Regions from separate parts of the Halomonas sp. XH26 genome, predicted to be linked through region 3. Evidence: predicted binding sites of a transcription regulator. Region 3 holds the regulator's gene; each other region holds the start of a gene.
What was found. Region 3 encodes FNR, which switches genes on or off when oxygen is low (the NO sensors DNR and NnrR bind a similar motif). Its sites were predicted from a motif close to TTGATNTANATCAA; they were not measured.
Positions count from the first base shown of each region.

Region 1: a site for FNR is predicted at 6,859-6,872, ahead of J4377_RS06465 (OmpW family protein). Genes of this name have one in related genera too.
Region 2: a site for FNR is predicted at 2,461-2,474, ahead of ccoM (cytochrome c oxidase subunit CcoM). Genes of this name have one in related genera too.

Region 1 covers NZ_CP071889.1:1,392,704-1,402,795, forward strand. Annotated here, with positions in the region: gene J4377_RS06425 (aminotransferase class V-fold PLP-dependent enzyme) at 1-929, shown strand, start outside; gene sufT (putative Fe-S cluster assembly protein SufT) at 952-1,521, shown strand; gene J4377_RS06435 (vancomycin high temperature exclusion protein) at 1,540-2,325, shown strand; gene J4377_RS06440 (hypothetical protein) at 2,327-2,773, opposite strand; gene rimK (30S ribosomal protein S6--L-glutamate ligase) at 2,861-3,769, opposite strand; gene J4377_RS06450 (RimK/LysX family protein) at 3,810-4,250, opposite strand; gene J4377_RS06455 (DUF3549 family protein) at 4,320-5,372, opposite strand; gene J4377_RS06460 (YqcC family protein) at 5,658-5,990, shown strand; gene J4377_RS06465 (OmpW family protein) at 6,118-6,744, opposite strand; gene putP (sodium/proline symporter PutP) at 7,008-8,498, opposite strand; gene putA (bifunctional proline dehydrogenase/L-glutamate gamma-semialdehyde dehydrogenase PutA) at 8,736-10,092, opposite strand, start outside.
Region 2 covers NZ_CP071889.1:2,168,798-2,178,889, reverse strand. Annotated here, with positions in the region: gene J4377_RS10120 (SEC-C domain-containing protein) at 1-348, shown strand, start outside; gene J4377_RS10115 (MFS transporter) at 351-1,721, opposite strand; gene J4377_RS10110 (peptidylprolyl isomerase) at 1,840-2,358, shown strand; gene ccoM (cytochrome c oxidase subunit CcoM) at 2,585-2,710, shown strand; gene J4377_RS10105 (hypothetical protein) at 2,893-3,405, shown strand; gene J4377_RS10100 (diguanylate cyclase) at 3,504-4,559, shown strand; gene J4377_RS10095 (hypothetical protein) at 4,778-5,011, shown strand; gene J4377_RS10090 (PqqD family protein) at 5,061-6,284, shown strand; gene J4377_RS10085 (proline--tRNA ligase) at 6,378-8,108, opposite strand; gene J4377_RS10080 (hypothetical protein) at 8,352-8,786, shown strand; gene J4377_RS10075 (benzoate/H(+) symporter BenE family transporter) at 8,921-10,092, opposite strand, start outside.
Region 3 covers NZ_CP071889.1:3,181,237-3,191,328, forward strand. Annotated here, with positions in the region: gene J4377_RS14615 (heavy metal translocating P-type ATPase) at 1-393, shown strand, start outside; gene ccoS (cbb3-type cytochrome oxidase assembly protein CcoS) at 390-611, shown strand; gene J4377_RS14625 (sulfite exporter TauE/SafE family protein) at 608-1,303, shown strand; gene hemN (oxygen-independent coproporphyrinogen III oxidase) at 1,432-2,859, shown strand; gene fnr (fumarate/nitrate reduction transcriptional regulator Fnr) at 2,918-3,670, shown strand; gene ttcA (tRNA 2-thiocytidine(32) synthetase TtcA) at 3,657-4,622, opposite strand; gene J4377_RS14645 (DNA polymerase III subunit epsilon) at 4,689-5,339, opposite strand; gene J4377_RS14650 (putative nucleotidyltransferase substrate binding domain-containing protein) at 5,345-7,162, opposite strand; gene J4377_RS14655 (DUF4212 domain-containing protein) at 7,758-8,018, shown strand; gene J4377_RS14660 (sodium:solute symporter family protein) at 8,025-9,806, shown strand; gene J4377_RS14665 (hypothetical protein) at 9,913-10,092, shown strand, end outside.

The DNA.
Region 1 (10,092 bases), 1.8 Mb from region 3:
ATCTAGTGGTTCAAAGTTGGGGGCGCTCCCAGCTTGCTGCGGGCGATGAAGTGCTAATTTCAATGTTGGAGCATCACTCCAATATTGTCCCTTGGCAGCTATTGGCGGCTGAGATCGGCTTTACCATTAAGGTCATTCCCGTTGAGGCTAATGGGGCGCTAGACATGGCTGCGTACCGCGCGCTGCTCAATGAGCGCACTAAACTAGTGGCAGTTAATCATGTCTCTAATGCGTTGGGCACCATTAACCCAGTGAAAGAGATGGCAACGCTTGCCCACCAGCACGGTGCGCTTATTCTGGTCGATGGTGCTCAGGCAACACCGCACCAGCAGGTTGATGTTCAGGATATTGATGCTGATTTCTATGCGTTCTCTGGGCATAAAATTTATGGCCCTACTGGCGTTGGCGTGCTGTACGGTAAGCAGACCTTATTAGAAGCGATGCCGCCTTGGCAGGGTGGTGGCGAGATGATTAAAACGGTCTCTTTTGACGTCGGCACCACCTTTGCGGAACTTCCGCATAAATTCGAAGCTGGCACTCCCGCTATTGCGGAAGTGATCGCTTTGGGGCGCGCTATTGAGTGGTTGGAAGGCGTTGGCGTGGAGGCGATTGGTGCTTGGGAAGCCGTACTGCTGGAACATGCCACTGCAGAGGTGAGCCAAATAGAGGGCCTGCGCATTCTTGGCACAGCGCCACATAAAGCTGGCGTGCTTTCGTTTGTGGTCGAAGGCGCCCATTCCCAGGACATTGGGCTGCTGATTGATCAGCTAGGCGTCGCTATTCGTACCGGGCATCACTGTGCGCAACCATTGCTACATCATTTTGGCGTAGATGCCACGTGTCGTGCATCATTTGCAGCGTATAATACGCTTCAAGAGATAGATACGTTTGTTGCAGCGCTAAAGCGTGTGATTGGAATGGTACGTTAAAGGCCGTCATTTAAGGACCGTTATGGATATTGAGCAAGTGGCCAGCCTTGAACGTGGTCAAAAACTGCCGCTTCAGCGTGATGTTGACGCCATTGCTATTCCGTTTGGCAAAACGGAGACACTGGCCGAAGACAGCGTTGTCAGCGTGATGCAAGCGAAGGGCAGCTCGGTAAGTGTTGGCTTTGAAGGACGGCTTTATCTTATTGAAGGGCGTAATTTGGATGCGTTAGGGCTCGAGCCATTGCCGCGTCCAACACTGCCTGAAAGTGCCAGCGATGTAGAAATTGAACAGTTTGTCTGGGAGCAGTTGCGTACCTGCTTCGATCCCGAAATACCGGTTAATATTGTTGATCTAGGGTTGGTCTATGGTTGCCGTCTTGAGCGCTTGATCAGCGGCGAGCGGATGGTCACTATTCGTATGACGCTGACCGCACCAGGCTGTGGAATGGGCGATGTCATTGCGGCGGATGCGCGGAATAAAATCCTAGGCGCACCTCAGATTAACAAGGTACATACTGAAATTGTCTTCAGCCCGCCCTGGAGCCGTGACATGATGAGCGACGAAGCCAAGCTTGAGCTCGGCATGTTTTAACCCCTGATGGGGAGCTGGATGCACAGCCTGCTATTACGTTACATAAAACGTTTTTTGATGTCGCTAGGAGCACTTATGCTGCTGGCGACATTGCTGTTTATAGTTGGTAATTTTTGGGTGGTTGCCAGTACGGCACGCTATATTGATGACAGCTTTGCGGAGTGTCGCCCAGCCGATGTGGCGATCGTGTTTGGTACCTCTAATTGGACACGCAGCGGCTTTCGCAACCCTCACTTTCAAGCCCGTATGCGAACCTCTGCGCGTCTGATTGCCGATCAGCGGGTCAGCCATTTATTAATCTCTGGGGATAATCGTACTCAAGCCTATAACGAGCCGCGCGCCATGTGGCGTGATCTTTATCGTCGCGGTGTGCCAGCAGACCAGCTCACCATGGATTTTGCTGGGTTCAGTACCTATGACACGCTTGCGCGCGCTAGAGATGTCTTTCAGTTAGATAAGGCGTTGCTGGTTACTCAGAGCTGGCATCTTCCCCGTGCAGTTTTTATTGGTCGCGCATTAGGAATGGATGTAACTGGCTGTGTGGCGGAAGAGAAATCTGCTGCTGGGGAGTGGCGGTTGAAAATGCGCGAATGGGTGGCGCGGGTCGCTACTTTAGGTGATCTATATATTTGGGGAAGAGAGCCTCACTTTCTAGGCTCTCCAGAACCTATCGAATTAAACGCTAGTAGCAACGTCGGCGAAGTGTCTCGCCTCCCTATTGGCCTTGATATTTACCACTACACTGTGAGATCGGCGCAGACGTCACATGAGCAAGCGGCGGTGATCAATAGGGGTGATCAATAGGTTAGCGATGCGTTTTGCGCTTTTGTAAGTTATACAATTCGCGTATTAACTTACGGCAACCTTGCATACACTCTTCCACTACCGGCTCAATGGGATCGGGCAGGGGGTGAGTGAATAGCGTTGAAAGGGCTTGCATCAGTACGCGCTCTTGTTCCAACAGCTCATTGATTAATACCTGGCTATCGTTGCCCACAAAGCTTTTTAAACGGCTCCATAGCCATAAAAAGTCGTCACGCTCAACGTCAGCATCTCGAGGCAGCATTTTTAAGTGCGCACGGGCCAGTTCCTGAAGTTTACGCATCTGATTTAACCGCTCAGTATAGTGCGGTTTCAGTGCATCACGCAGCGTGGGTCTCAGGCGTTCAATATTATCCTGGAAATAATCAATGCTATCGGCCAGCGCTTCCAGCACGCTGTCCATCGCCACTTGGCGATTGTCGAGAAACATGAGCGTCTACCTCCTTCGGTGACGCAGATTGTGGGGGTGGCAGCGCTAATTTGCCACCCCTAATGCGGATTATTTTTGCATTAAGCCTTAGCCTTTAGGCTTGGGTGGCGCTTTACGCACTGGCATGGCATTTTTTTCGATGTGTTCGATGATCATGCTGGCGATATCTTTACCTGTTGCATTCTCAATACCTTGTAATCCAGGTGATGAGTTGACCTCCATAATCACCGGCCCGTGGTTAGAGCGCAGTAAGTCGACACCTGCAACGCGCAGTCCCATGGCTTTTGCCGCTCGAATGGCCGTTGAGCGTTCTTCGGGGGTAATGCGGATGACGCTGGCGGTGCCCCCACGATGCAGGTTTGAACGGAACTCGCCTTCGGCTGCCTGGCGCTTCATCGAAGCGACCACTTTATCGCCAATCACCAGACAGCGAATATCGGCACCGCGCGCCTCTTTAATGTACTCCTGCACCATGATGTTGGTTTTCATGCCCATAAACGCTTGAATAACCGACTCAGCTGCCTGGTTCGTTTCAGCAAGTACAACGCCGATACCTTGTGTACCTTCCAGCAGCTTGATGACCAGTGGAGCACCCTTGACCATGGTAATAAGGTCAGGAATGTCATCAGGAGAGTGGGCGAAACCCGTGATGGGCAAGCCCAGCCCCTTCCTTGAGAGAAGCTGTAGCGAGCGCAACTTATCCCGTGAACGAGTAATGGCAACAGAGTCGTTTATAACGTAGGTGCCCATCATTTCAAATTGACGCAGTACGGCGCAGCCATAAAAGGTAACCGATGCCCCTATACGAGGAATGACGGCATCAAAGGGCTCGATTTCGGCGCCTTTATAATGAATCGACGGATGGTGGGAGGCGATGCTCATATAGCAGCGCAGCGTGTCTACCACGCGAGCGGTGTGCCCACGCTGCTCGGCGGCCTCAATAAGGCGGCGAGTAGAATATAGATTGCGATTGCGCGAAAGCAGGGCAATATGCATGCAGGGCTCCGGGGCCAAAAAGTATGGCTAATAAGTTAGTTTAAGGCTCGCCGTGCAAAAATGCAGCCCCAGGGGCTATAAGCAAGCGTCGCATAGCGCGGCGCCCAAGCAGCATGGGATGGCGCATATTGCTACGGTCAGTCAGGGTTAGTTCAACCGGAAAATTTAGTTCACCCAATTGCATCGGGGTGCGAATAACATAACGCCACTCGCTGTGCCCATTAGAACTGGTAACGCGCCGCCTGTCGTGCAGGTGGAGCTGGTAGCGGTGGGCAGGCGTTTGCGGGCCGCCACTATGGGTAATAAAACTTACCCACAGCTGCCCATCCTCATCTTCATGAGTGTCAATTTCTTCGGCATGCAAAGCAGAGGTGCGCGCGCCAGTATCGGCTTTGCAGCAAAGGTGAAGCCCTAATTCAGGTAACGTCACCATTTCACGGCGGCCGATGACTGCTTTGGCCTGATAGGGTAATTCCTTCACGGCATACTCCTGGCAAATGAAGGTTTGTCATCAAGAAATGAGTCGATCTAGCGTCTCATAAATAAATAGCTAGCTTCTAGCTTGGTTAATCAACGCACTTAGCCTTAGCTGAATCGCGGAATCAGGCGGCGCGTCGCGTAGTGTCAGCATAACCAATAGGCGAAGTCTGGGAATCAGTGCAAGGTCACGTACGACTGCATTAAAGTTAGTGCGTTTGTCTTCTGCTAAACGCTGTAAAAGCAGTGGTAAACGTTCAGCGTCTTCTAACAATAACCACCCGCGGCCAGCAATGGCTGCGATAATATCTGGGCCGCAAGCAACAGGGTCATTTAACAGGCTTGAGTACCATTGGCCGACATCTGCTGATGGAGTGCAGCCCACGGCGCGCACGCAGGCGCACAGGGTTTCTACGTCACCATCAATGGCTGCTTGCTCTCCACGCGCCCGTAATGCACTTACCAGCGGCTCTGCAAGAGACCTATGCTCCAGGCAATAGCACAGCGAGTGAGCGACACTAGTGGGCAACTGGGGAAGGCGCAGCGCTAGCGCTTCTGATGTGGGTAAGTCGAGGCGTACCACATAATCAGCGATGCCTTGTAATCCCAGTGCTTGCCAGTCAATAGTCTGCTGGCCACTAAGATAGGCCTCGACAGGCTCTAAGTGTTGGCTAGCGGCAAGCTCTAATGCATAAGTGGCCTGAGCATTAAGCATTGCTTGAAAAGTAATATCAGGCGAAAAAGCGAGCGGATTATCCTTCATTAGATGATCCACGTCAGCAGTTTCTGCCTGGCCTAGCGGTTTATTTTCTAGCTGCGTAGCATTTCGCCCAAGGGTTTCGAGCAAGCGATTAATAAAACCGTCTCGTTGGGCGGGGGAGAGCTTGCCTTGTTCGTCTAGCGGCAGCGCCAAAAACCAGATGGCTGGTTCAGGCATGTCACCCATGCGAAATACTACGCCAAGGCGTGCCTGCTGTTGCCAGGGTTCCGGCCAGGCTATCTCGCCATTTTCGAATGCACGCAGCGTTTCTCGTGGGCAGTCCGTTACTCGTCGTCCCATATGGTAGAGGGAAACGTCCGCGCCGCTACGTGTAAAAAACTCATCAAGTGTCTGGATTGGTTGCATGACATCCTTCCGCATTTCAAGCCTGCACTCTACCTTGCTGATGTGTCACTGTCAGCCGCAAACGCTGATTAATCCGTGCTTTATTATCAAAATGGTTAAAAATTGCACAACATGGTGTAACCCGCATGAGAGTAGCAGTAGCGACATCTTTCCATAGTTTATCCACAGCCTCTTGCAGGTTTTCTGTGAATCTGTGAATAAGACACAAACTCTGTCAGACGGTTGGCAACTTACCCACAGTGCTGGGATAATAAAGCTTTACTGATTCAAATGGAAAAGGTGCTTATGAGCGTCCATCAACAGCTTCAAACCGCGCTTCTTGAGCTTGAAGCCACTATGAAGGCCGCTAACTTATGGCGTATGCCAACGCCTGATATTTCAGCATTTAATAGCCAGCAACCCTTCTGTATCGACACGATGTCGCTGCCTCAGTGGATTCGATTTGTCTTTATCGCTCGATTAAATGCACTGATTGATGCCCAGGCCGCCATGCCTGCCAAGTGCGATGTAGCGCCAGCAGTGGCTGCTTACCTAATGCAGGAAAAAGTTCGTGCCAGTGACCAGCTACTGGTTGTTCGAGCCGTTGAAAAGATAGATCGGCTAGTTACCGAAAGCTAGGTCGCGCTAATACGAGGAGCTGAAGCCTAGTGTGATGAGGGTGTCAGCAAAGACAATGCCCAGCACCGCAAGCAGCGGGACTGGGCATTTTTCATGCGATTATACGGCTAGCACAGCCGTAGCGGTGTTAGAACCGATAGCTTAAGCCTGCCATAACCACTAAGGGATCAATCTCTACCGTGCCTGCAGCGGCACCGTTAATGGTCGCGTCAGTATCGATGTCGATATACCACGCTGCTGCGTTAAGTGCCCAGTTCTCATCGATAAGTAAATCGATACCCACTTGAGCTGCGGCCCCCCAGGAGTCGTCCAGCTCCAGTTCGCCAATGGCTAGCTCTTCATCAGAGAAAAAGGTGTAGTTAATACCTGCGCCGACATAAGGCTGTACGCGCGCATCAGTGCCACCTAGTGGGTAGTACTGGAGCGTTAGAGTTGGGGGAAGGTGTTTGGTAGAGGCAAGGTTATCACCGTTCAGGGCAATATCGTGCTCAAACGGCAGAGCTGCCAGTAACTCGATGCCCATTTTGTCGTGGAAGCGGTAGCCCAGGGTAAATGCGAAATCGGTTTTGTCCTGAACATCAACCGTGAACGCGCCTCCGGCTAATGAACCGTTGTCGCTTTTTGGCTCCACTTTGGCAACACCCACGCGAGTAAAGAAATCGCCAGCGCCGTAAGCTAAAACTTGGCCGCTTGCCATCAATGTGGCTGCTGCAAGTCCAGTGGTGAGCAGTGTTGAAAGAGAGTTATGGCGCATAGCATCGCTCCTGACCATTAATGTGAGTCTTTGCAGTGAGTGGTTAACGTGAACCGTTGTTCGACATGATCGCGAACCATGCAAAGAGTGTATCGGGTCGAGGAGGGCAGGTTATTGACCTGGGGCAAAGAGTAGAGCTCCGCCGCTAAATAATGGGCTTATAAAAGAGGTCATCAGAAGTGAAAGAGGCCTTCCCGTGGCATGGGAAGGCCTCAATGATCAACTAATTGTTTAATTAAGCTGAGTGTGTAATTGACGCGCGTCTAGCGATCAATATGCTGATATTCACCCGCATCGGCAGTTATGCTACTAACCACCAAGATGGCAATAAAGGCAGCGATGAAGCCAGGGATGATCTCGTACACGCCGGGGCCACCCATAAATTCTCCGTTCCAGCCTAATGCAATCCAAATCATGACGGTAGCAGCGCCCACTACCATGCCTGCAATGGCGCCAGCTCCGTTCGTGCGAGACCACATTAGCGACAGAATGATCAGCGGGCCAAATGCTGCGCCAAAGCCAGCCCAGGCGTTACTTACTAGCCCAAGAACTTGGGAGTCTGGATTTGACGCAATCACAGCGGCCACCAGGCCAACCAGTACGACACAGATTCGACCCACCTTTACGCACTCTTTATCGGTTGCTTCCTTTCTTAGGAACAGGCGATAGAAATCTTCGGTCAATGAAGACGACGATACTAACAATTGGCTGGAAATGGTGCTCATAATCGCAGCAAGCAGTGCCGCATAGAGGAAGCCGGTGACCAGCGGGTGGAATAGCAGGTTCGCCAGAATGATGAAGATCGTTTCTGGATCTTCGATATCCATGCCGTTGCGGATTGCATAAGCCCGGCCAAATAGACCTAGAGAGACTGCGCCAATCAGGGAAATAAGCATCCAGCTCATGCCGATATTACGGGCAGTAGGCACATCTTTCAGTGTCCGAATGGCCATAAAGCGCACAATGATGTGTGGTTGACCGAAATACCCCAGTCCCCAGGTAACCGCAGAGAGCCAGCCAATAAAGGTCAGCCCTGACGTCCAGGATAGCAGGGTGGGGTCGACTTCATTTAGCGTCTGTGATGCTTGGGAGAACCCGCCACCGCCTTCGCCAAATAGCACCACTGCAGGCATGATTACTAGCGCCAGCATCATGATACAGCCTTGCACGAAGTCGGTCATACTCACGGCCAGAAAGCCGCCAACAACGGTATAGACAAGTACCACGCCAAGTGTAATTAGGATGCCTACAGCGTAGTCGCTCATGCCGCCGATGTTAAAAATGCCGGCAAACGCGCTTTCAAACAGTTTGCCCCCAGCGACTAGGCCTGATGCCGTGTAAACCGCGAAAAAGATGACGATAACGATAGCAGACACCGTGCGCAGTGAAAGCGCACGTGTCGGAAATCGGTTTGCCAAAAAGGCTGGAATGGTAATCGCATTACCGTAGTGAACCGTCTGTTCACGCAGTCGGGGGGCGACCAGGGTCCAATTGAAGAACGCACCCACCAGAAGGCCAATGCCGATCCAGGCGGATCCCAAACCGGAAACAAACATTGCGCCGGGCAACCCAAGCAGCAGCCAGCCGCTCATGTCCGAAGCGCCAGCCGACAGAGCTGCTACTTGTGGACTGAGGCCACGTCCCCCCAGCATGTAATCTTCTGATGAAGATGTCGCTTTGCGCATGGCATAAATGCCGATGGCGATCATGAGCGCAAAGTAGGCAAAAAGACTAATCCAAACACCGATAGCCATGAAAGTTCTCCAATTTGTCAGGACGGAGCTAGCTCCGACAGGTTAGCGCGCTTGCCGTGCAGAACCGCTAGTAGCACGCATGTTTAACTCCGCTTCTTATTCGTGTAGCAAGGCGCTACCGCTTGGTCCTCGATATTCCTTGCTAGGGAGGCGCCTGTACTGGCCGCCTTCCGGCAACACGAGGTTATTGTCGTCTAAGTTTAGTTGAGAAGCATGGCGCCGACAAAGCCAGCGGGCCTATTCGGCCGTTGCCAACAAGCTGGCGTTGCCACCCGCTGCGGTCGTATCGATGCACAGATGACGTTCCACCACGTAGCGATCTGGTGAAATGGTCTGAGTCTCGAGCGGCACGATGGCACCGTCGCGCTTAGCGAGTGCTATCCGCAGTTCATGCGTCCAATCACTTTTGCCAGCCGCGGCGACGGCGGCGATCCCTTGGACCTCGCTTAGTGTATCCGCTGTGATGCTACCGTCGAGCCCAATCACGGGCGCGCCAGCGTCGACCAGCGGCTGGACGGCTTGAGCTGCGCCTGGTGCGATCACTACTGCCGTACAGCCCGCGCCAAGCGCCTGTACTGCTTGGGCAGCGGCGATATCCAGCGTTGGCCCAAGGCACAGAACAGCGCCTTTTGGATACATCGCCAAGCGGTTGCTTTCCCCTGTGGGTCCTGGAAGCGTCTGCGGTGTCATGTCGAGGGCCGCTGTCTCGTTAAGGGCCTTGCGGATCACACCGCCTTTGCCGGAGAGTGCCTTGCGGAGTACCTCGATCCGATTAGGTCGTACCGCCCAGTTCCGCGCATCTAGCCCATCTAAAGCCGATTGAAGGTCGCTGAGTGAGATGGTTTTCCCCTCAGGAGCCTTATGGTGCTCGGCGGTGGCAGTGCGGCGGAAGCGAGTGACATAGAGCGGGCCACCGGCCTTGGGCCCGGTGCCCGAAAGGCCTTCGCCCCCGAATGGTTGGGAGCCGACAATGGCGCCGATTTGGTTACGATTAACATAAACGTTGCCGACATGGATGCGCTCGACGATTTGCTGCACACGATCATCGATGCGGGTATGCAGGCCGAAGGTCAGTCCGTAGCCTTTGCCATTGATGTCGTCGACCACGTTGTCGATGTCTCGCGCCTTGAAAGTAGCCACGTGTAGAACCGGGCCGAATATCTCGCGTTCGAGATCTGCAATGCCCCCAACCTCAATGACCGCGGGGGTGACGAAAGTGCCGGTTTCTGGTGCGGACAGTTTCTTCAACACCTTACCTGTCTTCTCGTGCGCTGCTACGTAGTCGCTTATCTCGGCTTGGGCGTCGGCGTCGATCACTGGTGAGACGTCGGTGTCAGTATTCCAAGGATCGCCGATGGTGAGCGAGTCCATGGCGCCATAAAGCATGTTGAGCAACCGGTCGCGCGCCTCTTCCTGCACATACAGCATGCGTAGCGCTGAACAACGCTGCCCAGCCGATTGGAAGGAGGAGATTAAGATATCGCGGACTGCCTGCTCGGTCAGCGCCGTAGAGTCCACAATCATCGAGTTGAGGCCGCCGGTTTCGGCAACCAGTATCGCATCGGGTCCTGCGTTCTGCGCCAGGGCTTTGTGG
Region 2 (10,092 bases), 1.0 Mb from region 3:
CTTGATCAATTGCTGCGTGATGACCGCAATGAAGAAGCGCTAGCGCTCACTGATGAGCCCCAAAAAGATGATGGCTCTTTAGAGTTGGGTTTATTAATGGGCCGTACGCTGGCGCTGTATCGATTGGAAAAGCACGATGCCGCTGAAGCAGCGCTGGCGGATGTGGTCGCTCATAATCGCCATGCGATAGAGTTGTTATGTGCCGAGAACCCGCGGCCTTCAATGCCTCACGCGGATGGGCAAGTCGATCCTGGCTCCCGTGCGGAAGCGTGGCAGTATCGTACCTTGATGCGTGACCAGTGGCGCACCACGCCAGGGGCGCTGGCGTGGTTGGCGGATCACCGCTAGCTTTATTTTGCCTCTGCGATCACTGGGGTAGGCACCAACTGCTTATCCCGGCTGATCCAGATGGCTAGCAGAATGGCGGGCAAACCGAGTAGGGTGGCCACTACGAAGAAAGTGGCGTATCCCTGGGCCGTGACGACCAGCCCGCCAAAACCGCTCAGAAACTTCCCTGGTAATGTCATTAGCGACGAAAACAGTGCGTATTGGGTGGCGGTATAAGCCCGCGACGTTAAGCTGGAAAGAAATGCAATAAAGACGGCGCTGGCTAAGCCATTGGCAAGATTATCGCCAATAATGGTGACGACCAGCATGGGGAGTTGGTTGCCTATCAACGCTAACGCGGCAAACAGCAGGTTGGTCACCATGACAAAGCCTGCGCCAATGACCAGCAATGGCCCAATGCCGTAGCGAGCAACCAGCAAGCCGCCAAGAATGCCCCCCGTTATACTCATGGCAATACCAAAAATATTGGTGACGTTGGCGATGGTGGCCAGTGAAAAGCCTAAATCGATATACAGCGGATTTGCCATAGAGGCCATGGCAAGGTCGCTAATTCGGAACACCGCGATAAACACTAAAATGCCCAACGCCTTCACCCCGTAGCGGCGGAAGAAGTCGGTAAAAGGGCACACAATGGCACCAATCACCCAAGCACCTAGACGTCGCAAAACTTTTGGCTGGCCACGGCTGGCACGAATGAATGCGCGTACCTTGGGTTCGTGAATGAGCTGAACCGTCAACGATGCGCGCTTTGGTTCAGGTCGAATCAGCACGGTGAGCACGCCAATGCCCACAAGCGCAGCCATGCAGAGATACGCTGCGTTCCAGGAAATCGCTGATGCCACATACAGCGCCCCGGCACCTGCCGCTAATAGCCCACCGCGGTAACCGATAATGTAAGTAGAGGCCATCGCTGCTTGTACATCGTCATCTGCGGATTCGATGCGATACGCGTCAATGGCGATATCTTGGGTGGCCGAACCAAAGGCTATCAGCAGCGCAAAGGCTGCTACCCAGCCTAAGTTGCCTACGGGACTGACTCCCGCTAAGCCAATTAGCCCTGCCGCAATCATCCCCTGGGCAAGCAGCATCCAGCCACGTCGCTGGCCAAGCGTGCGGGTCAGGATTGGCAGGGCAAGCCGGTCAACGATAGGCGCCCAAAAAAACTTGATTGAGTAGAGCATGCCAATCCAGGCGAAGAAGCCAATGGCGGCCACTTCAACGCCGTCACTGCGTAGCCATGCAGAGAGAGTGGAAAACACCAGCAAAAAAGGTAAGCCTGCTGAAAAACCTAGAAACAGCATGGTGATGACAGGCGCACGACAGTAAATACCTAACGCATCCAGCCAGCTGCGCTGGGGAGTAGGGGTGGGCATATTGGTTAACACTCCAGGAAAGAAAACGTCTGCATCGAGGCCCGCTAAAAACCGCTCAGTGGTAGACTAGGCCTGATATCCATGACAAAGCCGATAGCTTACCGGAGAGGAGTTTTCAATGTCGATTACAGCCCATCAAGTAGTCACTTTACACTACGTGTTAAGCGATGTGCTTAGCGATGGCAGTACCCGCGTGCTAGATGACTCCAACGCGCGTGATAAGCCCTTAGAGTACCTTCATGGACACGATAATATTTTGCCCGGTTTAGAGAGTGCTCTGGAAGATAAAGCCGCTGGAGATGAGCTGCGTGTCACGCTTGCGCCTGCTGATGCCTACGGCATCCGTAATGAAGACTTGGTGCAACAAGTGAGTCGTGCCTCATTTGGCAGCGCAGCACTTGAACCAGGTAGCCGTTTCCAAACAGAAGGTGAAGCAGGCCCGCAAATTGTCACGGTGATGAGTATTGATGGGGACATGGTAACGGTCGATACAAATCATCCGCTGGCAGGCCACACGCTTCGCTATCAAGTCAACGTGCTGGATGTGCGTGATGCAACCCGTGCAGAGCTGGCGAAAGGCCACCCTCTACCGCCGGGAACCGAACACAGCAAAGTAGAAGATCGAAAAGTGCTTTAGCTGCAAGTTTTAAGGGCTGCAAGTTTTACAGGCTTTAGATCTTCGGCGTGCTCAAAATTGACAGCGTATTTTAATGCTGAAGCGTATTTTGAGCGTTAAAAACTGACCCATATCAAGTTCCTGACAGGCCGCAAATAACCCCGCTGAAAAGCTTGACCCAGGTCAGCTTCCTGCCGCGATTAACGCACTAGGATGGTGTCATACATCACGGCAGGAGGGGATCACCATGTACTGGGATGATGCTGTTATTTTCGGTCTAGTTACTGTCGCGTTAATGATTGCTTTTATGATTGGTTGGGTAGGTTTTATTGTACGCGACCACCTCCGTAAGGATGAACGTAAAAAGCATTAACGCCGTTGTGGTGACCGTCGTCAGGGGAGGGAGCTTGCTTTTAACAACGAGCTTCCTGTTGCCGGCCCATTTGGGCCGGCTTTTTTTGTTGATTAAAAACTGTTTCCGAGTATTCGCATTAACCGTCTGGTAAAGTATCTGGCAGCACAATAAGGCATTGTACCGCTAGGAAGCCATTTGCCATGAATGCTGTTAATTTAATCGTTGTCATACGCTGTTGCGCTTATCATTATCCCAAAGCCATTGTTGCCTGCATCCTACTATTACTTAGCTGGCTATCAATGCCGGTCTATGCTCAGGCATTAAGCGTAATTAATGGTGAGAAAACCACAGCGCTCTCTCTTAACGAGTTGCGTCAACAGTCTACGATTACCTTGTCAATATTTGATCCTTTTCAAGGGCGAGAAGTAGATATGCACGGACTTGAGTTCCGTCGCTTTCTAATTAATCAGTTTGGTGAAGTTCCCCCCGCATTGCACTTTACGACATGGGATGATTACGAAGTGACGTTAGGTGGCTGGGATGATCCCAAGTGGTTAATGGTTACGGAAGAGGATGGAGAGCTACTCACATTGCGTTCGCGAGGGCCATTGCGGCTGGTTGATCAGGCTTATAATGATCAGCGTGATATCAAAAATTTACGTGAATTCAATGACTGGATATGGATGATTCGAAGTATTGAGGCCCGTTGGTGATCACTAAGCCGCCCCCTTCTCCACCTGCCGTACCACTGCCACCACCCGCTCCTTTAGCGAGGAAGCGCCGCTATGTAACGTGGTTATCATTGAGCCTCATGAGTTTTATGGCATTGATGGTGGTTATTGTTTATGAGGCGCGCTGGGTATATCCCGAAATACAGGCTTACTTCAGCCAAACAGGCAATTTGACAGGGCAGCAATTGGCCACCAGGTCACGGGGATATTTACAGCTTGCCCAGCAACATTTGTTAGGCAAACAGCCCTTTGATGATGAACAACGACAAATGGTTAGGCTTAATCTCGATCTTGCCTATGGGCTAATTGATGTCGAGGTATATCGTCAAAGGTACAGCTGTACCCAGCCGAGTTTACAAACCCTCAATTTACTAACAGAGCGCCTTAAAGAAAATGCCGTGACGCCGTTTGATGCCGCAGCTGAATTGTTGGGTCCAATTGATTGTTTAACAAACATTGAGATGAACCAGCTCGACCTGCGTGGTATGGCAATTAATGAGTTTTCTGAAAACACCCGGCGGCATAATCAGATTCTCACCTATTCGAGTATGGTGATTTTTGCACTAGGGTTGCTGTTTTGGGGAATGCATGAGCGTCAGTTGCGGCGTACAGAGCGCGCTACTAAGCAAACCCTAGCCTGGATGCAGCATGCGATGCGCGATCCGCTGACGGGGATAGGTAACCGCAGTGCGCTTCATCAGGATGTCGCTGCCAAAAAAGGGGCTGCGCTTGCTTTGATCTTGGTCGATATCGACTTCTTTAAGCAGTACAACGATTCATTGGGGCATCCAGAGGGTGATCAACTGTTACGGCGCCTAGCCAGTCTATTGAAATATGTACTTGGAGCAAAAGCAAAACTGTACCGATTAGGCGGGGATGAGTTTGCCGCAGTATTGCCTTGTGATAATGACGCGTTATTGATTGGCTACTGTGATCAATTGACGTCTGTTTTAGAGCAGGCTGATTTCAAACACCCTGCGCATCCGCATAATGAAAGGGTCACCTTGAGTATTGGGGCAGTGCGCTTTACCGCAGGGGAAGCCACCTTTCCAGATGCCTACAAAGCTGCTGATAAGGCGCTTTACCGAGTAAAGAGCGCAGGCCGTAATGATTGGCAAATTACTGCAGCTGCATAATGTTTTCACAAAACGCTGAAGTATAGTTAAAAAAAGTAAACAATGGGAAAGTGACGCTCAGTCAGTGGTTTGATGTGTACTTCGGGGCTAGGATTGTTTTTAAAACAGTGTTTCATAACCTTTCTAGCGATTAATCCGGAGTGCTGATATGAGCAATGAAGCCGATTCCCTGCTGAATAAACGGCGTTCACGCCGACAAGTGTTAGCAAGTTTAGGCCTTGGCGCCGCTGCACTTTACGTTGCCCCTACGCTGTTTTCCATGGGGCAAGCTGAAGCGCGCGAACATCACCATTCCCGTTCACGTTACTCGCGGCCCAGCTATTCAAGGCCCCGTTATTCAAGACCCAGCTATTCAAGACCCCGTTATTCTAAACCCAGCCATTCACGTCCCCATTATTCACGTCCTTCCTACGCTCGCCCACAGCGCTCCCGTTGGGATGGAGACGCTGTGATTGAAATTCGCATAAGCCGCTTATTACCTCGCTGGTATGGGTAGGTGCCATGTCTACTACATCGATTGCTGTCGATTATGCGCTGGAAAATGTTGGTCCTTGCATACGCTTGATTGATGCAGAGGACCTACTGCCAGTGATTCATCAAGCCATGCCAGGTTGGCGGCTAACGCCCTGTGAGGCTCAACAGCACGCACCCTCTATTTGTGTTTGGCGTCATCCTAATGGTTACTGGCAGGAAGCGCCGGCCCTGCCGGGAGGCATGTTATTAGATACACCGGCAGGAACCGCATGTAGCGTGATTGCTGATTTAGCGGGGGCTTATCTTCGACATCATCCTGAGCATATTGGGCTTCACTGTGGGGCGGTAGAGGTTAATCAACAGCTAGTAATATTTCCGGATAGTCATCGAGCTGGTAAAAGCACGCTCACGGCGGCGTTCGCCGCGGCTGGTTATCGGGTGTTTGGCGATGATGTGCTGGCACTCACTAGCTGTGGTGAAGGGATAGCGCTGGGCGTTGCACCTAGATTGCGTTTGCCGTTGCCAGAGACCCTTGCGCCGGAGTTTCATAAGTTTGTTGCCAACCACCTAGGGCTTCATGATGATCGCTATGGCTATCTGGCGTTAGGCGAGCAGCAACTGGCATCGCATGGGATGCGTTGTCCGCTAGGCGCCGTACTGCTTATTGAGCGCGATGAATTGCTCAGTGAGCTACAGCTGGTTCGTCTGCAGCCGGGAGATGGGTTGTGGCAGTTGTTGCAGCAGAATTTCGCTGAGCATGAGTCGGATCAAACGTTGATTGAGCGCTTTTTGCCCCTCTTAAAAGATTTACCGTGTTTTTTAATGCGTTACCGAGATGCTTACGAAGCGGCAACATGGCTGGCAACTGAGATAGATAGCGATGGGTTTCTTGACGGTGCTGTGGCGACGAATCCGTGTCGTCGTCAAACTGAGCCGGAGGCGTTCAAACAGAGTCAGGTGCTGGCAGCAAACGACGCGCGCAGGTGGCAAATCAGTCCGGTGGCTCACGAGTTTCCACTGGGTGAAGAGCTGTTCGTCATTGCTAAAGAGGGCGGCGAAATTCATCGTTTGAATGTGACGAGTAGAGCCGTGTGGGTACTGCTGCAGCATGAGGCTCTATGCCAAGATGAAATTATTGATACCTTGATGGCTTTTTTTGTTGGCGCTAGCAGGCAAAGTGTCAAGCGAGATATCTGCCAGTTATTGGGCCAATTAGTCAGCCTGGGATTAGTTCAGCCTTTCACCGATTAGCACTGGCACTGGCGAGGCAACCTAACTGATGATGCCTGCCAGTGTCTCTTTTATTGGCCACGATGCAGTTCTAGTCGTGGCCGTTATAAACGGTTATGCGCTGATCAGTCCGGCTTTTTCGCGTAGGAAATCAACAATTGTGTCAGCAGGAACCATGGTGGCTTCGCTGTCCCTGCGGCCTTTGTATTCCAGTTCGCCGTTATCCAAGCCACGATCACCAATCACTAAACGGTGAGGCACACCCATAAGCTCCAGGTCAGCAAACTTGACGCCGGGACGCGTGTCGCGGTCATCAAGCAGTACATCTAAGCCTGCGGCTGTTAGCGCTTGATAGAGACGTTCGGACTCTTCGCGCACACGTTGTGATTTGTGGGCATTCATCGGCACCAATGCCACTTGGAACGGTGCGATAGCGTTTGGCCAGATAATGCCTGAATCATCGTGGTTTTGCTCAATGGCAGCAGCGACCACGCGGGTAACACCGATACCATAGCAGCCCATCCACGGATGGCTGGTTTTGCCGTTGTCGCCCAGCACCGTCGCGTTCATTGCTTCGGAGTACTTTTGTCCAAGCTGGAAGACATGGCCCACTTCAATGCCGCGCTTGATAGACAGCGTGCCTTTGCCGTCTGGCGAAGGGTCACCTTCGACAACGTTACGTAGATCGGCAACTTGGGGCAGCGCCACGTCACGCTCCCAGTTAATACCGAAATAGTGCTTGCCATCAATGTTTGCACCCGCACCAAAGTCACTCATAAGCGCCACGCTGTGATCAATAATGATCGGCATGTTTAGACCAACTGGACCAAGTGAGCCTGGGCCAGCGCCAACCACGGCGCGGATTTCTTCTTCGTTTGCCATGGTAAGTGGGGCGGCTACCTGGGGCAGGTTTTCAGCTTTGACTTCATTAAGCTCATGGTCACCACGGATTAGCAGGGCAATCAAACCACCTTCAGCGGCATGCACCATCAGCGTTTTAATGGTTTTCTCAATCGGCAGGCCATGCTGCTCTACCAGGGCGGCAATTGTCTTAGCGTTGGGCGTATCGACCAGGTGCATCTCTTCGCTGGGGGCTGCACGCTCGGCGTTGCTGCCTAGCGGCGCGGGCAGAGCCTCAGCTTTTTCCATATTAGCGGCGTAATCGGAAGCATTGGAGAACACGATATCATCTTCGCCGGATTCTGCTAGCACGTGGAATTCGTGTGAACCCGTGCCGCCAATCGAGCCGTTATCAGCAATCACAGGACGGAAATCGAGACCCAGGCGGGTGAAGATGCGTGTATAGGCATCATACATCGTCTGGTAAGTCTCTTTGAGGGAGGCTTCGTCCAGGTGGAAGGAGTAAGCATCCTTCATAATGAATTCGCGAGAACGCATCACCCCAAAGCGCGGGCGAATCTCGTCACGGAACTTGGTTTGGATTTGGTAAAAATTAACCGGCAACTGCTTGTAGCTGGCAATCTCTTTGCGCACCAAATCGGTAATGACTTCTTCATGGGTCGGGCCTACGCAGTAGTCACGCTCGTGGCGATCTTTCAGGCGTAGTAGCTCCGGACCGTACTGCTCCCAACGGCCAGACTCTTGCCATAGGTCAGCAGGTTGCACGGCGGGCATTAATACTTCCTGAGCGCCGGCACGGTTCATCTCTTCGCGGACAATGGCTTCAACCTTACGCAGCGTGCGTAGGCCAAGCGGCAGCCACGTATAGAGGCCGGAGGTAAGACGACGGATCATACCGGCGCGCAGCATTAACTGGTGGCTGATGACTTCAGCGTCGGCCGGGGTTTCTTTTAATGTCGCAATCAATAATTGGCTGGCGCGCATGGGCGTGAGCATTCCTTGTTGGTAGGGGTGATGCTTAATCGTTTAGTAACGTAGCGCTTAAACTAGCGTTGAATGCGGCATTGTACGGCTAAGCGGGTATGGCGGCAAAATCCTACGTTAACAGCTTGGCGTGTGCTGGTAATCAAATGTGTTAAACTTGCCCAGTTTTGTGGCTCGATAGCAGTGGGCAAACAAGCGCATCTTCTTCAGCTATCGGTACGTTAGGACTTTGAGGGAACCTTCATGCAGCAAGCAGTACGCCGTTGGTTAACGGGGGCCGTTGTTGGTGTCTCCATTGTAACGTTAAGTGGTTGTGGGACGCTTTTTCATCCTGAACGTAAAGGACAAATGAGCGGTAATGTTGACCCCGTGGTGGCGATCGCCAATGGTGTCGGCTTACTGTTTTTTATTGTGCCAGGCGTTATCGCTTATGCCGTGGATTTCTCTAATGGCACTATCTACTTACCAAGTGCGAGCAGTGCGTCGGTAGATATTCACCACTTAGACGACGCTATGGATGTAGCTTCGCTGGAAAAGCTGCTGTCAGATAAAGCGGGACAGCCTGTTAGCTTGGAAAACGAATTATTGATGATGGAAGAAGTGGCCAGCCTGGATGAAGCGTTAGCCATGGTGCGGATGTCGGGCGTACTGGATGAAGAACGCCTCGCTACGATGTAATGCGTAATGGCCTCATATGTAGAGGCAGATAGCGCTGAACAGAAATAATAAAATGCCCCCAGTAGTGAACGCTCTGGGGGCATTTTTTATCGTATCGTTATTAAATAAATAGTTATTGTATGAATAACATACCGCTAATGATTTGGAGCCTTTGTCAGCTTTAGTACCACCAAGCCCGCCACAAGCCCCCAGAATGCACCGCCGATACCTAACAACGTGATGCCTGAGCCGGTTAGTAAAAAGGTAACAATGGCGGCATCTCGTTGCCCGCTATTTTCAAATGCATTCGCTAACCCACCGCTTAATGTGCCCAGTAACGCTATACCTGCCAGCGACATGACCAGGACGCTGGGAAGCGCATTGAAAACACCGGTAACTGTGCCCCCAAATATGCCCATCGCGATATAGAACACGCCCGCTGCAACGCCTGCGGTATAGCGTTTAAGAGGATTCGCATGGGCATCAGGCCCTATGCATACCGCTGCGCTAATGGCCGCCATATTGAGTGCATAGCCACCGAAGGGCGCAAGTAACAGCGTTGCGCCCCCTGTCCAACTAATGAGCGGCGAACTGTTTGGCTGATAACCTGCTGCCCGTAGCACGGCTACGCCAGGTAAATTTTGAGTCGCCATGGTAATGACAAACAGGGGGATTCCTATACTGATCAGCGTTGTCAGCGAAAAGGTAGGCGCAGTGAAAACTGGTACGGTAGGTGCTAACGGAATGCTGTGTACGTTAAGTTGACCCTGCCAAAGGGCAATAGCAATGCCGGTTAACAGTACGCCAGGCACTGCGAGCGTTGGCCATAGGCGCCGACCGGCTACCCAAGCGGCTAACATGGCCAGTGGTAGTAGCCATTGGCTTTCCATCACGTTGAACAGCTCTAAACCGAAGCGCAGCAGAATACCTGCCAGTAGGGCCGAGGCGATTGCGCTGGGGATATAGCGCATCAAGCGCTCGAATAACCCTGTTACGCCGCAGAGCGTAATGAGTAGCGCGGAGAAGAGGAAGGCACCGATCGCTTCATCAAGTGGAATGCCAGGAAGATTCGTCGCCAAAAACGCCGCGCCTGGCGTTGACCACGCTGTCAATAAAGGCATGCGGTAGCGCAGCGATAGTCCTATCGAGGTAATGCCCATGCCAATGCCCAACGCCCACAGCCAAGAGCTGATTTGCGCAGTGCTGGCGCCCGCTGCGGCTGCCGCCTGGAAAATGATTGCCGCTGAGCTTGTATAGCCGATAGTGACAGCAACGAAACCTGCTGTGACGGCCGAGAGGCTAATGTCTCGCCAGAAAGGAGTTCTAT
Region 3 (10,092 bases):
GCCAGCGGTGAGCGTGTCGTGATGATCGGTGACGGTATCAATGATGTGCCGGTATTGGCTGGCGCTGACGTTGCCATTGCTATGAATGGCGCCACAGACCTCGCCCGTACCCGCGCCGACGCGATATTGCTCAGTCCACGCCTAATGCGTATTTTTGAGGCGATTGATATTTCCTGCGCCACACGCCGAATTATGCGCCAAAATATGATGTGGTCGGTTTGCTACAACTTTTCGGCACTGCCTTTAGCAGCAATGGGGTTAATCCCCCCCTGGCTCGCTGCGATTGGCATGTCGCTAAGCTCCCTGATTGTGGTAGGTAACGCGCTGCGTCTTACTCGCTGGCGTACCCCGCCCGCCCCTCAGATTGCCCTATCAACACCGGTGACGGCATGACGATTTTATACTTACTGATTCCACTTTCACTCACTCTTCTGGGCCTCGCGGTGTGGGCGTTTTTCTGGGCCGTGAAGCACGACCAGTTTGACGATTTGGAAGGCCCAGCCCACCGCATTCTATTCGACGATGATGAGAATGACCTGACTCCCGAGCAGCGTGCCGCACGTAAAAAAAGCGGCTCTTCTTCTCAAGATAACCAAGAGCCGCCCGCATGAATCCGACGGGACTTGATTTACCGCCCCTGCTAGCCGCGTTTGTATTTGGCTTAATGGGCGGCGCCCACTGTATCGGCATGTGTGGCGGCATTATGAGCGCGCTGACCTTTGCCGTACCGCCTAGCATGCGACACCCTGCCCGCATGGGTGGGCTGCTGATTAGCTATAACGCCGGACGCATTCTCAGCTATATGGTGGCGGGTGCCATTGTTGCTGCACTTGGCACACTTATCTCACTTTCTCCGTCTGCACGTGTTGCATTGCAGGCTTTCGCCGCATTGATGCTCATCTTAATGGCGCTCTATATCGCCAACTGGTGGAAAGGACTGCTGAAAGTAGAAGCGGTGGGAAGGCACCTTTGGCGATATATTGAGCCAGTGGGAAGACGCCTGATGCCTGTCGTCCATCTTCCTCAAGCCTTCGCCCTAGGGACACTGTGGGGCTGGCTGCCCTGTGGGCTGGTTTACTCCATGCTAGCCTGGAGCTTAGCGATTGCAGACCCACTCGATGGCGCGCTTCTAATGGGGGCTTTTGGCCTGGGTACACTCCCTGCTCTGCTGGCAACAGGACTTGCAGCACAGCAGTTAAGCCATTTAATTCGCCACCCTGCCACTCGCAGCGTCGCCGCACTGTCGATTATAAGTTTCGCCCTTTGGCAGCTATGGACGCTTATTCCTCTAACAGCGCATTAGTCAGACCCTCCTATAGTTTGATATAGCTCAACGCATTCCAAGTGACACCGACGTAGCATGCCGAGAGAACACTGAGCGACGGCGCTCAGTCACTCCTTTTGTTTACTTCTCACTTCGGAGCGCTCGCCATGCCCGTTCATGCCACTGCTGCCTTCTCACCTACCAACACTGATGTGTCTGGGGCTAATGCCTGGAATGAAACGCTGCTGCGTCGCTATGACAAAAGTGGCCCACGTTACACGTCCTACCCGACAGCTCTAGCGTTTCATGAGCAGTTTAGTGCCGATGACTTTACTCAGGCGCTAGCGCGCAGTAACGAGAGCCACCGCCCGCTATCACTGTATGTACATGTACCCTTTTGTCGAAAAATTTGCTTCTACTGCGCTTGCAATAAAATCGCAACGAAGAATACCGCCCTTGCAGAACCTTACCTTTCTCGGCTAGATCGAGAAATGGTGCTCACTGCCCGCCATTTAGACACTTCACGCCCGGTGCAACAGTTACACTGGGGTGGTGGTACGCCCACATTTCTAACCTTGGCACAGATGGGGGACCTAATTGACCGCCTAGATGCCCGTTTTGGTTTATCTAGCTCAGCCGATCGCGATTACGCTATTGAAATAGATCCTCGTGAAGCAGATGTATTTACGTTGCGCCATCTACAGTCTCTCGGCTTTAATCGACTAAGCCTTGGCGTGCAGGATTTAAATCCGCAGGTACAAAAAGCCATCAACCGAGTACAACCCCGGGTACTCACCGAAACGTTGATGGAAGAAGCACACCGTCTTGGTTTTCGCTCACTCAATCTTGATTTAATTTATGGGCTGCCATTTCAAACCGAAAAAAGCTTTGCTGAGACGCTAAGTCAAGTCATCGAACTCAACCCTGCACGGCTGTCCGTATTTAATTATGCGCACATGCCCACCCGCTTTGCGCCACAACGACGCATTAACGAAACGGACCTCCCCAGCGCTGATGAAAAGCTGGCTATTTTGCATACCACCATAGAAATGCTGACTAACGCAGGCTATGTGCATATTGGCATGGATCACTTTGCACGACCTGACGATAGCCTGGCGATTGCACAGCGCAACGGCACCTTACAACGCAATTTCCAGGGCTACTCTAGCCATGCACAGTGCGATTTAGTTGGCTTAGGCGTATCCGCTATATCACGGGTTGACGACGTTTACGCACAAAACCCGACTCAGCTTGACCAATATGAAGCAGCCTTAGATCAAGGTAAGCTGGCAACCGTCAAAGGATTAAGGTTAAATAAGGACGACCTAATACGAAGAGACGTGATTGAACGGCTAATGTGCGACATGCACATTGATCTAGCGGCAGTTGGAAAGCGTTGGCACATCGATGCTAATGACTATTTCTCCACCGCAATTGAGCAATTGAAGACAGCTGAGCAAGACGGCTTAATCACTCGCCATCAGCAAGTTATTAGCGCCACCCCCACTGGACGGCTGCTGATTCGCCATTTGGCGATGGCCTTTGATGCTCGCCTAGCTGATCAGCCTACTCAGCGCTACTCTAAGATTGTATAAGCTTCTTGAGACGTCTTGCCTCTGGGCCTATGATGGCTAACGAGAAAGGGAGAATGATATGCCACACCCCGCCAGCCAACGACGCTCACTGCTGCAAGAGGCGCGCTGTCAGACCTGTAGCCTAAGCTCGTTGTGTCTACCGCTCGCCTTAGAGCTTGAGGACATGAGCCAGTTTGATGCCATCATTCGCCGCCGCGCACCGCTCAAAAAAGGCGAGCCCCTGTTTCGCCAGGGTGATCACTTCACCAGTGTGTATGCCGTCCGCTCAGGCAGCCTGAAACAGGTGACCAGCGAAGGGAACGGCAATGATCAGCTGACAAATTTCTACCTTCCCAGCGAACTAGTAGGATTAGATGGAATTGACGAAGAGCACTACCCCGGTAGCGTCATTGCACTGGAAACCACTACGGTGTGTGAAATCCCATTTGACCGCTTGGACCTGCTTTCCGAAGAACTGCCCGAACTACGTGGCCAGCTTTATCGGAGCATGAGCAAAGAATTGCGAGATGACCGGCGTATGATGCGCTTGCTATCGCGCAAAACGGCCGATCAGCGACTAGCCAGCTTTTTAGTCACCCTTTCAGACCGTTTTCGTCGACGTGGATACTCGCCTTATAGCTTCAGACTCTCCATGTCCCGCGCCGACATTGGCAATTACTTAGGCTTGGCGGTAGAAACGGTCAGCCGTATTCTTAGCCGCTTTCAACAGCAAGAGGTGGTGGCTGTTTCAGGGCGGGAGGTTAATATTTTAGATATGCGGCGCCTCATCACGCTAGCTGAAGAGGAAGAACAGTCGGCTAGTCCACGCTAAGCGCCTGAATACGCCCTTCCATCAACGCCGCTTGTTTGGCTTCAAGGCCAGCAAAGTCAAATAAACGGCGGTCTGCTAGCTGGGAAGGCGCTACATTGGTCACCGCTTTAAACATGCTTTCTAGGCGTCCTGGATGTTTTTTATCCCACTCAGCCAACATATCTTTGACAACTTGACGCTGGAGATTGGGCTGAGAGCCACATAAGTTGCAGGGAATAATGGGGAATTCCATTAGCCGAGAAAACTCTGCAATATCAGCCTCTTTGCAGTAGGCAAGGGGGCGAATGACAATATTCTTGCCATCGTCAGATAAAAGTTTGGGAGGCATTGCTTTCAAAGTGCCACCAAAGAACATGTTAAGAAATAACGTTTCTAAAATATCTTCACGATGATGCCCTAGGGCAATTTTCGTTGCCCCAATTTCCTCGGCAAACCCATAGAGCGAGCCACGTCTTAGTCGTGAGCAGAGCGCGCAGGTCGTTTTTCCTTCTGGGGTTTTCTCTTTCACCACCGAGTAGGTGTCACGCTCTAGAATGTGGTATTCGACACCCACTTCATCTAGGTACTGGGGCAGCACATGCTCCGGGAAGCCTGGCTGTTTTTGATCCATATTGACAGCGACCAGAGAGAAGTTAACCGGCGCGTTGCGCTGCAGGTTAAGCAGTATCTCCAGCATCGTATAGCTATCTTTGCCGCCAGACAGGCACACCATCACCTTGTCACCTTCACCAATCATTTGATAATCAATGATGGCGTTACCAACCTCTCGCCGTAAGCGCTTTTGTAGCTTATTAAATTCACGCTTTTGTTTAGCGGCGTGATGCTCGGATGGTGTCTGTGCGCTATTAACAGCAGGGCTGTCAATAGAAACAGTATCAGGCGCTGCGGGGTCAAAATAGTCAGGTTGTAGCATGGTGTAGGCACTGCCGATGGTAGAAGAAGCAGCGGGCATTCTAACAAGACTCACCACGTCCACCCAAGATAAACCCGTGGATTCATCCCGTGAGGGTAGTAACGACTACCCCTGCTGGGCGATCTCGCGCTGCAAACGCAGATATAAAAGCGCGCTTGCGGTTGCATCCCCCAGCACTCCCATCCATTGAAGAGCGGGTATTTGCCAACGAGCGAGCGCTTCGGTTAGGCGGCCGCTCGTCTCACACTGTGGATGTAAGCGACGCAGCTGACGATAGTGTAGCTTTCCAACATCGACCTGGGCATTGGGCAAACCAAATCCCAACCCGGCTTTAAACAAAAGATTTAGGTGTTCCACCGAGCGGCCTAACTGCCAACCAATTAGCGGCCGATTACCGATGAATTCAGCTAGCGCCCCAAGATGCTCAGCGTTAGGCGCCAGCACCGTGTCCGTCGCATACAGCTGATGATGTCGCCGCAATGCAGGGGCGTTGTTGTCTTGCTCTTCTGCCAGGGTAGCCACCCAGGCTCGGCTGGTCTGCACTCTCCCTGGGCTTAAGACAACAGCAGCGACGCTGACCACCGGCGCTTGGCCTGGGCTAACCTGGCAGGCAAGCGCCACCATTTCTTCCCCCATGTAGGGCTGAAACAGCCATGCGTAGGGGGAATCTGCCCAACGTCGACGGTCGCTTTCGCGCTGCATTAATGTACGCAGCGAGCCACTGAGCAGTGACATATGCCGGTCTAACAAGCGCATTCCGCTCACGAATACTCCAAATGATAACGATGGGAGAGCCGCTGCTTAAAATCTTTTACGATATGCAGCGCCTCACGCAACAGGTCACGCTCAAGGGACGAGAGTTCTTGCACCACAACACGGTTACTACGCTGCTGAGTCGACGCTTCTGCTGTCTGCAACTGCTGCTTTAAACGTAGTTCGGTAAACAGCGCCAGCGCCTCGCCCAGGTCGTCAGCAAAACGGCGATCAAGACGACCATCTTCTGCTAAAGCGTCCAGGCGATCTAAGGTGGAAGTGGCATTAATGCGTCGCTCGAGGGCCATTGTGCGCACCCCATGAACAATAGGGAAAATACCGCCTTTTTTAATATCGATCCCATGCTGAGGCTTTTTTAAGGAGCCAAATAGCGTTAGCGGTGTTGAGAAACGCAGCGCAGCACGCGCAAAGTAAGACAGCAATAGCTCATCCCGTGAGCAGCGTTCAAACAGCTCTGCACGCACGCTGTCTAGCAATTGCGGATTACCAGCCACACCATGGGCATCCAGCAAAATCGCCAGCTTCATTAGGCTGTCGCCATCTCTTGCACTCACCCATTTAGCAATGTTGTTTTTCCATTGCGACACAGTGCCAACCCATTCAGGATTAGACACCATGATATTACCTGGGCATGGTGGGTAGCCGAGCTGAATCAGCGTTTGGGTAAGCACATTCATGTCTTCGGCAAGCGAAGGCCATTGGCTGTCATCGGCTAAAATCAGGCCATTATCTTGATCTGTTTTAAGAATTTGTTCACCGCGCCCTTCGCTCCCCATCACCATTAGGCAACTTTGGGAGTGATACTGCTCAGGAATAACAAATGACCACGCTTTATTGATAATTCGGCCATTCAACGCGGCCAGTAGGTCCATGGCAAAACGTAGCTTGACCCCTTGCGCCATAAGCGCATTCACCAATTCTGGCGTGCGTTGACTGGCAGCCGCCAATGCTTCTAAGCTATTCGCCTGTTCTACCTGCAGACTAACGACATAGCTACGGCTCGAAAAATAGCTAAGGACATCCGTTAGCTCCACCACCCCTTTCAGGGCGCCCTGTTCCATAACCACTACCCGCGTTACTTTATGCCGCGTCATCAGCACGAGCGCTTCAAATAAGTATTGATGGGGGGTAACGGTCACCAACGAGAAATGGGCCACATCCTCAACGGGCGCTGTATGTTCATAGTTATTCAGCACGACACCATTGAGCAAATCGGTTTTAGTGACAATGCCAAACTCGCCCTGGGTTTTGACTAGCAAGCTATCTGCATGACTATCGTTGAGCTGACGCACCGCGCTGGCAATATCTGTCGATGCATCCATGATAAGAGGTTCACGCATACATTCGCTGACTTTAGCCAACATAAAACCGGCCATGGTCACGCCGCCTTCGGCACGCTTTTCAGTCATTAACCGCGCTTTGTGAGATAGCGACTGTTTGAAGAAATTTTCGAAGTCAGGATGATGACGGCATAGTTTTATAAATAGCGCCTTCGGCATCACATAGCACAAGCATTCTTGCTCAGCCTGGAAGCGATAGCGGCTTTTACCGTTCAGAATACTAATGGCACCAAACAGATCACCAGCCGTGTAGTGCCCAATCCGTGCACTGGACGCTGGCAAAGTAGGATCTAGTTCAGCAACTTCGCCCTTGTGAATCAAAAATACCGATTCACCCGCTTGCCCCATCTCGATAATAATTTCATCACGATCAAAATAGGCGATGTCCATACCACGACGAACGTGGTCACGCCCTTCATCATCAATTAATGTGAAGGGCAATTGGGAAAGATCAACGTCAATCATGAGTGACCCCAGTTAATCGCGATGAAGAACACAATGGCTTAAGGTTTGATTGCTTTTTAACCAGCGCCTTTATTATACCTTTTGCTATACCGCTAACGTCGTAAAGACGTTTGTTTAGCGACCAAAGTAGCGACACGAACTAGCAAACTTGGCCACTTAATATACCACCTATTAAAAGTAGCAAACATTGCTTTTAAGCGACCCATAGACCATCGTCCTATCACCCAGATAGCAAAGCTAAAAAAACTTCAAAAACAAGTATTTATTTTCAATAATAAACATCACAATACGTACTGAAAGCTCATTGATACCAAAGTCTGGGATTTATTTTTTGCAATTATTGCCCACTATTAACAACGGGCTATACAGGATGTTCACGTGGCACTTGTTAAACACTTATCAAGGCACTGAAGAAAACCTTGCCAAACCATTAACCAGCAGAGCAACTTAACCAACAAGGTGATATGCGTCTAATCGCACTAAATCATCGCAGACAACTAAAAGAGCGGTTTTCTATGAAGGATTGCCCTAATGGATCACACGCTATCCTGAGTTAACTTTCCAACCCTAAAAATCACAACTGGAGAGCACCACAATGGCAGATGACAAATCCAACGCTGCTGAATACTGGAAAGCCAACGTCCGATTAATCTTTGGATGCTTGGCCGTTTGGGCGTTCGTTTCTTATGGATGTGCCATTCTCTTTCGTCCGCTGCTAGCGGGCATTCCCGTTGGTGGGACTGACTTGGGCTTTTGGTTCGCTCAACAGGGCTCCATCCTCACCTTCATCGTACTGATCTTCTTCTATGCCTGGAGAATGAACAAACTCGATGCAAAATTCGGCCTTGGGGAGTAAGCCAGTATGAGCCAGTTTGCCATTAACCTATTGTTTGTCGGCGCGTCGTTTGCGCTCTATATCGGGATTGCGATATGGGCACGAGCCGGGTCGACCAAAGACTTCTACGTTGCCGGTGGCGGCGTTCACCCTATCACCAACGGTATGGCGACTGCCGCTGACTGGATGTCAGCTGCATCGTTTATTTCAATGGCCGGTCTGCTAGCGTCTGGCGGATACGCTAACTCCACCTTCTTGATGGGCTGGACAGGTGGTTACGTTATCCTGGCAATGCTGCTAGCGCCTTACCTCCGTAAGTTTGGCAAGTTTACAGTGCCCGACTTTATTGGTGACCGTTTCTACAGCAACACTGCGCGCTTCGTCGCGATTGTGTGTTTAATCGTTGCCTCTGTTACTTACGTTATCGGTCAAATGACCGGTGCTGGCGTTGCTTTCTCGCGCTTCTTGGAAGTGAGCAACACCTGGGGTATCTGGATCGCAGCGCTGATTGTGTTCCTGTATGCCGTTTTTGGCGGCATGAAAGGTATTACCTACACGCAGGTCGCTCAGTACGTAGTGCTTATCATCGCCTATACTATTCCGGCGGTGTTCATTGCCATGCAACTAACCGGCAACCCGATTCCGATGTTCGGTATGTTCAGTACTCATACGGAGTCTGGTATTCCGCTACTGACCAAGCTGGATGAAGTGGTCAATGCACTTGGTTTCCGCGACTATACCGCCGACGTCGATAATAAGCTGAACATGGTGCTGTTTACTCTGTCGCTAATGGTGGGTACTGCTGGTTTACCCCACGTCATTATTCGCTTTTTCACTGTGCCGAAAGTTGCTGATGCGCGCTGGTCCGCTGGTTGGGCACTTGTATTCATTGCACTGCTGTACCTCACCGCTCCTGCGGTTGGTTCCATGGCGCGTCTAAACTTGGCTACCACCGTCTATCCCGAGATGGCAGGACAAGTAGAGAATTACGAAGAAGCCGCCCGCAATCCGATTCTCTATGAAGATCGTCCTGAGTGGGTGCGCACGTGGGAAGAAACTGGGCTTATCGCCTTCAACGATCTCAACAATGACGGCCGCATCCAAATGTACAATGATGCTACCGACTATTCTGATCGTGGCTGGGAAGGTAACGAGCTAACCGTTAATAACGACATTCTCGTATTAGCAAACCCAGAAATTGCTAACCTACCGGGTTGGGTTATCGGCCTGATTGCAGCAGGCGGTATTGCTGCGGCTCTCTCAACAGCGGCTGGCCTACTATTGGCTATCTCGTCAGCCATTAGTCATGACTTGATCAAAACAATGATCAATCCGAAAATCTCTGAAAAGGGTGAAATGCTGGCAGCACGCATCTCAATGGGCGGCGCAATTCTTCTGGCTACCTACCTCGGGCTTAACCCACCCGGGTTCGCAGCACAGACGGTTGCACTTGCCTTTGGTATCGCGGGTGCCTCACTGTTCCCAGCGCTGATGATGGGCATTTTCTCCAAGCGCATGAACAGCAAAGGCGCGATTTGCGGCATGCTTGCAGGTCTGATCTGCACCCTGCTCTATATCTTCACCTATCTCGGCTGGTTCTTCGTCCCCGGCACCAACATGCTGGCTAACACGCCAGACAACTGGATCCTGGGCATTTCACCGCTCTCCTTCGGTGCAATAGGCGCGATGATCAACTTTGCAACTGCGTTTGCTGTCTCTAGCGCAACGGAAGAGCCTCCGCAGGAGATTCAAGACCTGGTAGAAAGCGTTCGCTACCCGAAAGGTGCTGGTGTCGCGGTCGACCACTAAGTCATAATCGGCTCCTCCTCTTTGGCACACTGCCATTAGATTCGGAATCGATACTTCTCATCGGGCTTCCTTAGGGGAGCCCGATGTCATTTAGAAAGGATATTTTATGATTTGGCATCTTGTTGCCGCTGTATTTGCCGGGCTTGCCGCCGCAGGGATAGGCCTATTACTTAGAACGCTTAGCCGTAAACGGCTGCCTAAATGGATCGTGCCCGTTTTTGGTGGCCTGGGTATGCTTGGGTATCAGGTCTCAACCGAATACAGCTGGTTTGAACACAAGCGCTCT